Regions from separate parts of the Phytobacter sp. V91 genome, predicted to be linked through region 4. Evidence: predicted binding sites of a transcription regulator. Region 4 holds the regulator's gene; each other region holds the start of a gene.
The links. The regulator PurR, encoded in region 4, represses purine synthesis genes. The targets are predictions, from matches to a motif close to CANGCAAACGTTTGCNTG.

Region 1 (3,135 bases), on a different contig from region 4:
TGGTGAGCCTGATCGGCTACTCGGCGATGGCCGGGATTGTCGGCGGCGGCGGTGTTGGCGATCTGGCGATCCGCTATGGCTACTACCGTTACGAAACCCAGGTGATGGTTGTCACCGTGGTGGCGCTGATTGTGCTGGTTCAGGTGGTGCAGATGCTCGGTGACTGGCTGGCGCAGCGCGCCGATAAACGCGACAGGCATTGAGATAAAAACGCCGGGCTTAGCCCGGCGTTCTGTTAGTTCAGCTTTGCCTGTGCCCAGACAATACCGCTCGCATATTCCGGCGGCAGCAGCGGCACCAGTGCTTCCAGCGTGGCGCTCAGACGACCGGTGTCGTCATCGTTCAGGTTCAGGTGACCCACCTTGCGACCCGGACGCACCTCTTTGTCGTACCAGTGCAGATTGACCAGCGGCAGCTTCAGCCAGTCGTAGTTTAAATCACTGCCAATCAGGTTGATCATCACTGAAGGGCTGTTGACCACCGGCTGCGGTAGCGGCAAATCCACCACGGCGCGCAGGTGCAGCTCAAACTGACTGATGGAGGCGCCGTTTTGCGTCCAGTGACCGCTGTTATGCACCCTTGGCGCCAGTTCGTTGATCAGCAGGCCCGCCGGGGTGATGAAACACTCCATCGCCATCACGCCGACATAATTCAGCTCGTTCATGATGGCAGTCAGCATACTTTCTGCCTGCTTTTGTTGCTCAGTGTCCGGTTTCGGGAAGGCCACGCTGGTGCGCAGAATACCGTCCTGATGCAGGTTATGGGTCAGCGGATAAAACACGGTGCTGCCATCATGGGCGCGTGCGCCGACCAGCGAGACTTCACCGGAGAAGTTAATCCCCTGCTCGACAATGCACTCGCCGTAGCAGTCATCCGGTAACTGCCCGGTTTCGTCAGCGCGCAAACGCCACTGCCCGCGACCGTCGTAGCCGCCGACGCGGCGCTTCACAATCGCCAGTTCGCCGAGCGTGTTGAATACCGCCGGCCATTCGCTTTTGGAGGCCAGCAGCTGCCAGGGGGCGGTGGCAAGACTGAGTTTGTCGAACAGCTGTTTTTGGGTCAGGCGATCGGCAATGATCGGAAACACATCGCGGTTAACAAAGGCCGGGTGGCGCGCCAGCTCACGGGTCAGCGCAGTCTCCGGCCAGCGTTCGATTTCGGCGGTGATAACACTCTGGGCAAAAGGTACGGCCTGCGGATCGGCGTCCAGACCGACCGGCCAGACAGCGATGCTTAGCGGCTCGCCAGCCTGACGCAACATGCGGCCTAACTGACCGTTACCTAAGATGCAAACCTGTTTCATGCGCCACCCCGTGGGTCCGGGTTTTCCAGCACTTCATCGGTCTGGGCGCGGCGGAACTCCGCCAGCCGTTGATGCAGGGCGGTGTCATGCTGGGCGAGAATTTGCGCTGCCAGCAGGGCCGCATTAGCGGCACCGGCTTTACCAATGGCCAGGGTGCCCACCGGAATGCCACGCGGCATCTGAACAATAGAGTAGAGGCTGTCCACACCGCTTAAGGCGGCGCTTTGTACTGGCACACCCAACACCGGCACCAGAGTTTTCGCGGCAATCATGCCCGGCAGATGCGCTGCGCCACCGGCCCCGGCGATAATCACCTGAAAACCGTTTTCTTCAGCGCTTTCGGCAAAGCTGAACAGTTTATCGGGAGTGCGGTGTGCGGAGACGACTTCAACATGGTGCGGGACATTCAGGATATCGAGGATTTCGGTGGCGAACTGCATGGTCGCCCAATCGCTTTTCGAACCCATGACAATGGCGATACGCGCCGGTTGGTTAGCGGAAGACATGCGTTAAGAAAACTCCTGTGGAGGGTGACTACGAACAGCTTTGAGGGCACAAAGAATAGCACGGAAAATCGGCGAGGAAAACGGTTGCGTGGTGATGAATGCTGCAATCCTCCGCAACGAAAAAGAGGAGAAGGGCGCGGCATATAGCGCCGCGCCTGTTGTGGGTCTGGCCTGTCAGAAGAGATCGATTTTAACGTCAATACCGGCGGTCAGTCCCTGGTTAATCTGTACCCAGTTCTGGCCCGGCGCGCCAACCATGCCGTAGGTGCTGTAGCGTTTATCAAAGAGGTTATCCACCCAGGTCGCCAGCTGAACGTTGCGGGTTGCCTGCCAGCCAAGACGCAGATTGGTGGTGGCATAGGTGCCCTGCTCAACCGCATTATCCCCATCGAAGTAGTGCTTGCCGACCACATTAATGGCCACGCGCGGCATCAGGTCGCCGATTGGGGTATCAATGATGCCGTTAATGCTGGCACCTGCGTTGTACAGCGGCACAAACGGCAGACGTTTATCCGGGTACGGACTGTCTTCTCCGTCAAAGGTCGAGTTCACGTAGCCGCCGTTGATCTGCGCACGCCAGCCAGGCGTAAAGGCCCAGCTTGCATCAAGTTCAACGCCGGTTGCCCGGGCTTTACCGGCATTGTTCAGCGATTGCATGCCGGTAGGGCCGCTGTAGAGCTGAACATCTTTGGTGCGGGTGTGGAAAAGCGTACTCTGCAACGCCACTTCGCCATTGTCATAGCGCGCGCCGAGCTCGTAGTTAATTGATTTCTCGGCGTCATAAGATTCAGCCGTACCCGCAGAAGGGGCGATGCTGTAGCCAGCCGGTTTGTAGCCCTGCGCTGCGCGGGTCCAGACGCGGAATTCAGGCGTGAACTGATACCCGGCGGAGAGCTGGCCCAGCCACTGGCTATCACTGGTGCTGCCGGTATAGGTTTGCGGCAGCGAGCTGAACTGGTAGCGGGTTTTCGCTTTGTCATGAGAGAAACGCACGCCGCCGCCAAGATCCAGCTTATCCGTCAGATGCCAGGTCAGATCGCTGTAGGCTGCCAGCGTTTCGGCATCATTCCAGGCCTGGGTATCGGAAACCGTCATACCGGCGTACTGCATCCGCTGATTGTAAGTGCCACGGGTATCCTGGCGGTACAACCCGAAGACGGCGTCCAGTGGATTATCATCACCACGGGTTGCCGCCCGCAGCTCCTGGACGTTCATATTCCAGTCCTGCGGCATATGTACCGCGTAGGCGCTGTAGGGGAAATCGCGCTCATAATGCTGCTGTTGCCACCCTGCGGTCAGGCTGACCAGCCACGCATCGGTGGTGTA
Region 2 (3,135 bases), on a different contig from region 4:
TCAAAACGACGGCGGTCTTCGGCTTTATCAATCGCATCGGCGGTAGCACCGATCATGGTGACGCCAAATTCTTCGAGTACGCCCTGACGTTCCAGTTCCAGCGCGCAGTTCAGCGCTGTCTGGCCGCCCATGGTCGGCAGAACCGCATCCGGACGCTCTTTTTCGATGATTTTGCGCACCACTTCCCAGTGGATCGGCTCAATATAGGTAGCATCCGCCATTTCCGGGTCGGTCATAATGGTCGCCGGGTTGGAGTTCACCAGAATGACGCGATAGCCCTCTTCACGCAGCGCTTTACACGCCTGCGCGCCGGAGTAGTCGAACTCACAAGCCTGGCCGATAACGATCGGACCAGCGCCAAGGATCAGGATGCTTTTTATGTCTGTACGTTTTGGCATGATTCTCTTCGCTCCTGATTATTTAGCGGTGTTGCGATATTGCTCGATTAATTCAATAAAGTGGTCAAACAGCGGCGCGGCATCGTGCGGTCCCGGGCTCGCTTCAGGGTGACCCTGGAAGCTGAATGCCGGTTTGTCCGTGCGGTGAATCCCCTGCAGGGTGCCGTCGAACAGGGATTTATGGGTCACGCGCAGCGTCGCGGGCATTGATGCCTCATCAACCGCAAAACCGTGGTTCTGGGCAGTGATCATCACGGTATTGTTATCGATATCTTTCACCGGGTGGTTGCCGCCGTGGTGACCAAACTTCATCTTCACGGTGTTCGCCCCACTCGCCAGCGCCAGCAACTGATGGCCCAGGCAGATACCGAAGACCGGAATGTCGGTCTCGAGGAAGGTTTCGATAGCGGCAATCGCGTAGTCGCACGGTGCCGGGTCGCCAGGTCCGTTGGACAGGAAAATCCCATCCGGATTCATCTTCAGGACTTCGTCTGCCGGGGTTTTCGCCGGAACAACCGTCAGGCGACAGCCTCTGTCGACGAGAATGCGCAGAATGTTACGTTTTGCGCCAAAGTCGTAGGCGACAACGTGGAACGGCAATTCGCTCTCTTTTTTGGCTTCCGGCAGCTCGCCTTCCAGCGTCCAGCTCCCCTGCGTCCAGCTGTAGGTTTCAGCGGTGGTCACTTCTTTCGCCAGATCCATCCCGTTCAGACCGGGGAAGGCTTTCGCTTTCTCCAGCGCCAGGGTTGCGTCCAGACTGTCACCGGCGATGATGCAGCCGTTTTGTGCACCTTTTTCACGCAGCAAACGGGTCAGCTTACGGGTATCGATATCGGCAATCGCCACAATGTTATGGCGCTTGAGGTAAGAAGAGAGATCTTCAGTATTGCGGTAGTTGCTGGCAATCAGCGGCAGGTCACGAATGATCAGGCCTTGCGCATGGACTTGAGAAGATTCTTCATCAGCAGCATTGGTGCCGACATTACCGATATGGGGATAAGTAAGAGTGACGATTTGGCGGGAATAGGAAGGATCAGTGAGGATTTCTTGATAACCGGTCATTGAAGTATTGAAAACGACTTCCCCAACCGCCGAACCTGTTGCCCCTATGGCCCGACCGTAAAACTGGGTTCCGTCTTCCAGAACCAATAGCGCTGACTTAATCAAAACACCCTCCAGAGAATATTCACTCACTTTATTTGCATATTAATTCAAATGTGACGCATGAATCAATGCAAATCTGCGTAGCCGCGAATTTTTTGCAAACGGCGGCATTCTGGAGACATGAAGGGTAAAAGTCAACTTATAGCGCATATTTTTCATGTCTTTTTGCGCCCCAGAAAAGAATAGCATGATTTAAAGGGTAAAAAGATCGGTTTACATACGTCAGGTAAACGCTTGCGTGGTGATAAAAATGATCACTGATGGGCAAGGAGAGGGAAAAGTGGACCAGATGGTCAAAATTTACATTTGGCAGCCAAATAAATGCAGGAAGTTATATATAAATATCGATTTAGAGATAAAAAACACCTGAAACAGATAAAATAAAAGGGCGATAAAATATCGCCCTTGCAATCAAAGCATTACGACTGCAATAACCACATCACGATGGGTAATAAACATCACAAATTGTTGAGATCAAGCACATCTCGCATATCAAAAAGACCATTGTTCTTTGATTTAAGCCACAAAGCGGAACGAACAGCGCCATTGGCAAAGGTCATCCGACTTGAAGCTTTATGACTGATCTCCACGCGTTCACCGATATCGGCAAACATCGCCGTATGTTCACCGATGATGTCACCCGCACGGACGGTGGCAAAACCAATGGTGCCTGGCACGCGTTCGCCGGTATAGCCTTCGCGGCTGTATACCGCACATTCTTTCAAATCTTTATCCAGCGCATGCGCAATAGCTTCTCCCATGGCCAGTGCCGTCCCCGAAGGTGCATCCACTTTGTGGCGATGGTGCGCTTCAACGATTTCGATATCGGTATAGCCACCCATTACTTTGGCGGCCTTTTCCAGCAGTTTGAGCATCACATTCACGCCCACGCTGAAATTCGCGGCAAACACAATGCCAATCTCTTTGGCGGCATCACTGATGGCCTGTTTACCCGCATCATCAAAACCGGTGGTGCCAATCACCATCCCTTTTTGATTTTTGCGGCAAAACGCCAGATGGGCCAGCGTGCCTTCCGGGCGGGTAAAATCGATAAAGACATCAAAATCATCTTTTACCGCCTGTAAATCGCTGCTGACGATAACGCCCGTTTTGCCGACGCCGGCCAGCTCTCCCGCATCGCTTCCCAACAGAGAAGAACCTTCGCGCTCCAGCGCTGCACCCAGTGCCACGCCGTCCATTTGCAAAGTGGCCTGAATTAACTGGCGGCCCATACGGCCACCGGCCCCCGCGATAGCAACACGGATTTGTGCATCATGCATAGTTGTACTCTTTTGTTAATGAAATGCTGAAAATCGCTTCCAGAGTAACCAGCCCACGATGGGGCTGCCAGCCGAAAACGCCGATAATTAGAATTAAATGATAAACAGCATGGAGTATCAGTAAAAGGCATGAGTCGACTTTTGGGTGATCCTTAACGAAATCCGCAGGACTCTCTGACCACCAGCGCCGGAGGCAAAATTATCCGCTTTGGCGGTTCATCATTGCCCTGTATACGGCTATAAAGCAGCTCACCCGCTTTGCGGCCAATTTCCTTTGCCGCCACCGAAACCGT
Region 3 (3,135 bases), on a different contig from region 4:
TAATAAGACGTGTAGCGTAATGGGCGACGAACGCCGGGCTGAGGATACGCATATAGCCTGCCAGCACGACCAGGTCCGGCGCGTAGGCGTCAATTTCCTGCATCAGTTGGCGGTCGAAGCCTTCGCGACTGGCAAACTGCGAAGCCAGAAGGGCATGAGCGGGAATACTGGCTTCCCGCGCACGTTCAAGGCCGAACGCGTCGGCCTTATTACTGAATACTGCCCTGATGGTGCCATTGATTTTCTTTTGTTTGCAGGCATCAATAATCGCCTGCAAATTGCTTCCGCTGCCGGAAATAAGCACCACTATATTTTTCATTCGATGATCACGCGCTCACTGGAATCGGATGCTTTGATAATACCGATTCTCCACGCGTTTTCACCTTTGGCATTCAACAATGCGATAGCCTTATCAGCTTCCGCTTCCGGCAGAGCGATAACCATACCAACGCCACAGTTAAAGGTGCGGTACATTTCATGGCGGCTGACGTTGCCAGCGCTTTGCAGCCAGTCAAAGACGGCTGGCCACTGCCAGGACGCTTCGTCAATCACCGCCTGAGTGTTGTCCGGCAGCACGCGCGGGATATTCTCCCAGAAGCCGCCGCCGGTCAGGTGGGCAATGGCGTGTACGTCCACATTTTCAATCAGTTCCAGGATTGATTTTACGTAGATGCGGGTTGGCGTCAGCAGGTGATCGGCCAGTGATTTACCTTCGAGCTGGGTGGTTTCCGGATCGCAACCGCTCACTTCAATCACTTTACGCACCAGCGAGTAACCGTTGGAGTGCGGACCGCTGGAAGCCAGAGCAATCAGTACGTCGCCATCGGTAACTTTCGAACCGTCGATGATCTCAGATTTTTCAACCACGCCGACGCAGAAACCCGCAACGTCATAATCTTCACCGTGGTACATGCCCGGCATCTCTGCGGTTTCACCGCCGACCAGCGCGCAACCTGATTGCAGGCAACCTTCGGCAATACCGGTTATCACGCTGGATGCAGTATCGACGTCCAGTTTGCCCGTGGCGTAGTAGTCGAGGAAGAACAGTGGCTCAGCGCCCTGTACCACCAGGTCGTTCACGCACATGGCAACCAGATCGATCCCGATGCTGTCGTGACGTTTCAGATCCATCGCCAGGCGCAGTTTTGTACCCACGCCGTCAGTGCCGGAAACCAGTACTGGCTCACGATATTTTTGCGGCAATGCGCACAGCGCGCCGAAGCCACCCAGGCCGCCCATAACTTCAGGACGACGGGTTTTCTTCACCACGCCTTTGATTCGGTCTACCAGAGCATTACCTGCGTCAATATCAACACCGGCATCTTTGTAGCTAAGAGAGGTTTTATCGGTCACTGCTTGAGTCCCCACGCGTTTGCTTGCGGTTCACCCGCCATTTTTCAGGCTGCCAGCTGAAACAGGGCGGGTGACAGAAATAAAATTCGGCGCAATTCTAACAGTGAAGGCAAACGTTTGCGAGTCCATTATTTCAGGGCAGTGAGGATTCTTAGGATATACTCTTTTCCAGTCTGATTGATCAGGATCAACGCCGTATCTGTAGCGCAACGGAAAAAAAGCGGTATAATCCGGCGATTTTTTTTGTGGCTACCACCTTTTAGGGGAAGGAGAAGAGTATGAAGGTTGTGGAAGTAAAACACCCACTCGTCAAACACAAGCTGGGACTGATGCGCGAACATGACATCAGCACTAAACGCTTTCGTGAACTCGCCTCGGAAGTCGGTAGCTTGCTGACCTATGAAGCGACTGCTGATCTGGAAACAGAACGCGTCGTGATCGAGGGCTGGAACGGCCCGGTAGAAGTTGAGCAGATCAAAGGTAAAAAAATCACCGTAGTGCCGATCCTGCGTGCCGGCCTTGGCATGATGGAAGGCGTGCTGGAACACGTCCCGAGCGCGCGTATCAGCGTTGTCGGTATTTATCGCAACGAAGAGACGCTGGAGCCGGTACCTTACTTCCAGAAGCTGGTTTCCAATATCGACGAACGTATGGCGCTGGTCGTTGACCCAATGCTTGCCACCGGCGGTTCCATGATCGCCACCATCGACCTGCTGAAAAACGCCGGCTGCCACAGCATTAAAGTGCTGGTGTTGGTTGCCGCGCCGGAAGGCCTGGCTGCGCTTGAGAAAGCTCACCCTGATGTCGAGCTGTACACTGCCTCGATCGACAAAGGTCTTAACGAGCACGGATACATTATTCCGGGCCTCGGCGATGCTGGTGACAAAATCTTTGGTACCAAGTAAATGATTTAAAAATTAAAGCCGACTTTAGAAGTCGGCTTTTTTTTGGCGTAAACCACAACAGAATCCACCTGATTGCATCACGCAGTTTATAAAACTGTGCGATGAACGATGGGTGGAACATATACAACAACACGTAACACTTAGAGGAAAACACTATGACGCGCCGTGCTATCGGGGTGAGTGAAAGACCGCCGCTTTTACAGACAATCCCGCTTAGTTTGCAGCACTTGTTCGCTATGTTTGGCGCAACCGTGCTGGTGCCAATCCTGTTTCACATCAACCCGGCCACCGTGCTGTTGTTTAATGGTGTCGGAACGCTGCTGTATCTCTTTATCTGTAAGGGTAAAATTCCGGCTTACCTGGGTTCCAGCTTTGCCTTTATTTCACCGGTGCTGCTGCTTCTGCCGCTGGGCTACGAAGTGGCGCTGGGTGGATTTATCATGTGCGGCGCGTTGTTCTGCGTCGTCGCTTTTATTGTGAAGAAAGCGGGCACGGGCTGGCTGGATGTGATGTTCCCGCCTGCGGCAATGGGCGCAATCGTTGCCGTCATCGGTCTGGAACTGGCCGGTGTCGCAGCCGGTATGGCCGGTTTGCTGCCAGCTGAAGGGCAATCCGCAGACACCAAAACGGTGATTATCTCGATGGTGACGCTGGGCGTGACGGTGTTCGGTTCGGTGCTGTTCCGTGGTTTCCTTGCCATCATCCCGATTCTGATTGGCGTGCTGGCGGGCTATGCGCTCTCCTTCGCCATGGGCGTGGTTGATTTCACTCCGATTGCCAAGGCGCACTGGTTTGCTCTGCCGACCTTCTACACCCCGCGCTTCGAATGGTTCGCTATTTTCACTATTCTGCCAGCAGCGCTGGTGGTGATTGCGGA
Region 4 (3,135 bases):
ATATGTGGTCAGAATATTCTCTTGAAGTGGTAGATGCGGTTGCGCGCAACGGAAGTTTCAGTGGCGCAGCGCAGGAGTTACACCGTGTACCCTCTGCTGTCAGCTACACCGTGCGACAACTGGAGGAGTGGCTGGCGGTAGAGCTTTTTCATCGTCGCCATCGTGACGTCGAACTTACCCCTGCCGGCGCACTGTTTTTAAAAGAAGGACGATCTGTTATCAAAAAAATGCAGGTCACCCGCCAGCAATGTCAGCAAATTGCCAATGGCTGGCGGGGCCAGCTGGCGATTGCGGTCGACAATATTGTTAAGCCTGAGCGTACCCGGCAAATGATTGTTGATTTTTATCGCCATTTTAGTGATGTGGAACTGCTGGTGTTCCAGGAAGTGTTCAATGGCGTGTGGGATGCGCTGGCTGATGGTCGCGTTGAGCTGGCTATCGGGGCAACGCAGGCTATTCCGGTGGGAGGGCGTTACACTTTCCGCGATATGGGCATGCTGAGCTGGAAATGTGTGGTTGCGCAACACCATCCGCTGGCGAGTCTCGACGGCCCACTGAGTGACGATACATTACGCAACTGGCCTTCACTGGTGCGGGAAGATACCTCGCGATCGTTACCCAAACGCATTACCTGGCTGCTGAACAATCAAAAGCGGGTCGTGGCCCCGGACTGGGAATCCTCGGCGGCCTGTCTCTCTGCCGGATTATGTGTGGGGATGGTTCCGGCGCATTTCGCGCGCCCGTGGCTTGACCGGGGAGAGTGGGTGGCGCTGGAGCTGGAAAATCCGTTCCCGGATGCGGCCTGCTGCCTGACATGGCAACAAAATGACGCCTCACCTGCGCTGAACTGGTTACTCAGCTACCTGGGGGACAGTGAAACACTGAACCGGGAGTGGCTGTGGGAGCAGGATTGACCTGCTCCCGGGAAAGCAGATTAACGGCGATAGTCGCGGAAAGGGCCATCAGCCACGGAACGACGTTCAATCAGCCGCGGGTGGACTTCGATGGACTGCGACACTTCGCGTTTGTTCACGATACGGTCAAGCAGCATATTGAATGCGGTCTCCCCCAGCGAATCCTTCGGCTGGTGGATGGTGGTCAGCGCCGGGGTAAAGAAGCGGGAGTTGCGCACGTTATCGTAGCCGATCAGCGAAATGTCCTGCGGCACGCGCAGCCCCATCTCATCCGCGGCGCACAGTGCCCCCATCGCCATAATATCGCCGCCGCAGAAGATAGCGGTCGGACGCGGCGATTGCGCCAGGATCTGTTGCATCGCGCGGTAACCGGACTCAGGTTCAAAATCACCCTGCACAATCCAGTTTTCCGGGACGCTGATATGCGCCTCGTCCATGGCCTTCATAAAACCGGCCAGGCGACCCGCGCCGGTGTTACGCTCCAGCGCGCCGGGGATAACGCCAATATCGCGGTGACCGCGCTCGACCAGATAGCGCCCGGCCATATAGCCGCCTTCAAACGCGTTATCGATAACGGTGTCGGTAAAGTCAGCTTTCGCTTCACCCCAGTCCATAACCACCATCGGAATATGGCGATACTCTTCGAGCATATTGAGCAGTGATTCCGGGTATTCGGAACACATCACCAGCAGGCCGTCGACGCGTTTTTGCGCCATCATCGACAGGTAAGCGCCTTGTTTTTCAAAATTGTTCCAGGCATTGCCCAGAATCAGGGTGTAACCCTTCTGAAAACAGTTTTTCTCAACGGCTTCAATGATCTCGGCAAAGTAGGCCGCTTCACTGCTGGTCGCCAGCAGACCAATGGATTTGGTGTGATTCACCTTGAGGCTACGGGCGACGGCGCTCGGCGAATAATGAAGCTCTTTGATTGCCGCCCACACAGCGTTACGCGTCTCTTCAGCCACGAAACGCGTCTTGTTAATTACATGTGATACGGTTGTGGTGGAAACGTTTGCTCGCTTCGCTACGTCTTTGATCGTTGCCATCAGATGTCACTCCATGCCATATCATAAGCTCCTGAAAATACTTAAGGTAAACGTTTGCCTTACTTCACCCTTTGCCCGCGCGAGGGACTGTATTACGCCGGGAAAAAGACACTGGACGTCAGGAGGGGAGTCAATGGCCGGTACGCTAATAAATTTAGCGTCGAATTTTGTCTTATCTTGACCAAAAGGGGAAGTGCTAAAACGTATATCAATCTAATTCCTGCAAGATTTTTACGTTTATTTATGCAAAAATGCGCTATCTCACTTTTTGTGGGGAATTAGAAAAGGAGAAAAATTGATGAGTACCGACCTGAAGTTTTCTTTAATGACCACCGTAATCGTGCTTGCCGTGATCGTGGCGGGTGCAATGACTGCTGCTCTGAATTGATTGACCACGAGGGAGGCACCTCTCCCTCGACGTTTCCCCCCATTATTCTCTTTCCGGCAATAGTCTTTTCTCATATCGCTAACCGCTGTTTTTTGTGATTTATGTCATACTTTTCTCTTCTGCGAGGCTGTCGGCTAACGACACCGCATTTCCGGAGTTAATAAATCATGAAAATCAATTTCCCACTGCTTGCCCTGGCTGTCAGCGCGTTTGGTATCGGCACCACTGAGTTCTCGCCAATGGGATTACTGCCCGTGATTGCGCGCGGCGTCGATGTCTCCATTCCCGCCGCCGGGATGCTGATCAGCGCCTATGCCATTGGGGTCATGGTGGGGGCGCCGTTAATGACGTTGCTGCTTTCACATCGCGCCAGACGTAATGCGCTTATCTTTTTAATGGCCATCTTTACCCTCGGGAATGTGCTGTCAGCCATCGCTCCCGACTACACCACCCTGATGCTGTCGCGCATTATCACCAGCCTCAATCACGGAGCGTTTTTTGGCCTGGGTTCGGTTGTGGCGGCAAGCGTGGTTGCAAAAGAGAAGCAGGCCAGTGCGGTTGCAACCATGTTTATGGGACTGACCATCGCCAATATTGGCGGAGTGCCCGCTGCAACCTGGCTTGGTGAAACCATTGGCTGGCGGATGTCCTTCCTGGCGACTGCCGGTCTTGGCGTGATTGCAATGGTAAGTCTGTATCTCTCCCTGCCAAAAGGCAGTGCCGGGGAGAAACCCGATGTACGCAAAGAACTGACCGTTCTGATGCGCCCGCAGGTCGTCTCTGCCCT

Region 1: purE (5-(carboxyamino)imidazole ribonucleotide mutase) is a predicted target of PurR. The motif match lies at 1,883-1,900, and genes of this name have one in related genera.
Region 2: carA (glutamine-hydrolyzing carbamoyl-phosphate synthase small subunit) is a predicted target of PurR. The motif match lies at 1,786-1,803, and genes of this name have one in related genera.
Region 3: purM (phosphoribosylformylglycinamidine cyclo-ligase) is a predicted target of PurR. The motif match lies at 1,460-1,477, and genes of this name have one in related genera.

The regions. Positions count from the first base shown of each region.
Region 1 is NZ_CBFFRJ010000004.1:39,283-42,417, reverse strand. It holds gene ACSZO4_RS01545 (methionine ABC transporter permease) at 1-203, shown strand, start outside; gene purK (5-(carboxyamino)imidazole ribonucleotide synthase) at 236-1,303, opposite strand; gene purE (5-(carboxyamino)imidazole ribonucleotide mutase) at 1,300-1,809, opposite strand; gene ACSZO4_RS01530 (TonB-dependent receptor) at 1,984-3,135, opposite strand, start outside.
Region 2 is NZ_CBFFRJ010000064.1:2,943-6,077, forward strand. It holds gene carB (carbamoyl-phosphate synthase large subunit) at 1-398, opposite strand, end outside; gene carA (glutamine-hydrolyzing carbamoyl-phosphate synthase small subunit) at 417-1,565, opposite strand; gene dapB (4-hydroxy-tetrahydrodipicolinate reductase) at 2,021-2,842, opposite strand; gene ACSZO4_RS14205 (LacI family DNA-binding transcriptional regulator) at 2,995-3,135, opposite strand, start outside.
Region 3 is NZ_CBFFRJ010000003.1:10,167-13,301, forward strand. It holds gene purN (phosphoribosylglycinamide formyltransferase) at 1-319, opposite strand, end outside; gene purM (phosphoribosylformylglycinamidine cyclo-ligase) at 316-1,353, opposite strand; gene upp (uracil phosphoribosyltransferase) at 1,632-2,258, shown strand; gene uraA (uracil permease) at 2,414-3,135, shown strand, end outside.
Region 4 is NZ_CBFFRJ010000048.1:26,166-29,300, reverse strand. It holds gene punR (DNA-binding transcriptional activator PunR) at 3-914, shown strand; gene purR (HTH-type transcriptional repressor PurR) at 935-1,960, opposite strand; gene ACSZO4_RS12015 (YnhF family membrane protein) at 2,259-2,348, shown strand; gene ACSZO4_RS12010 (MFS transporter) at 2,516-3,135, shown strand, end outside.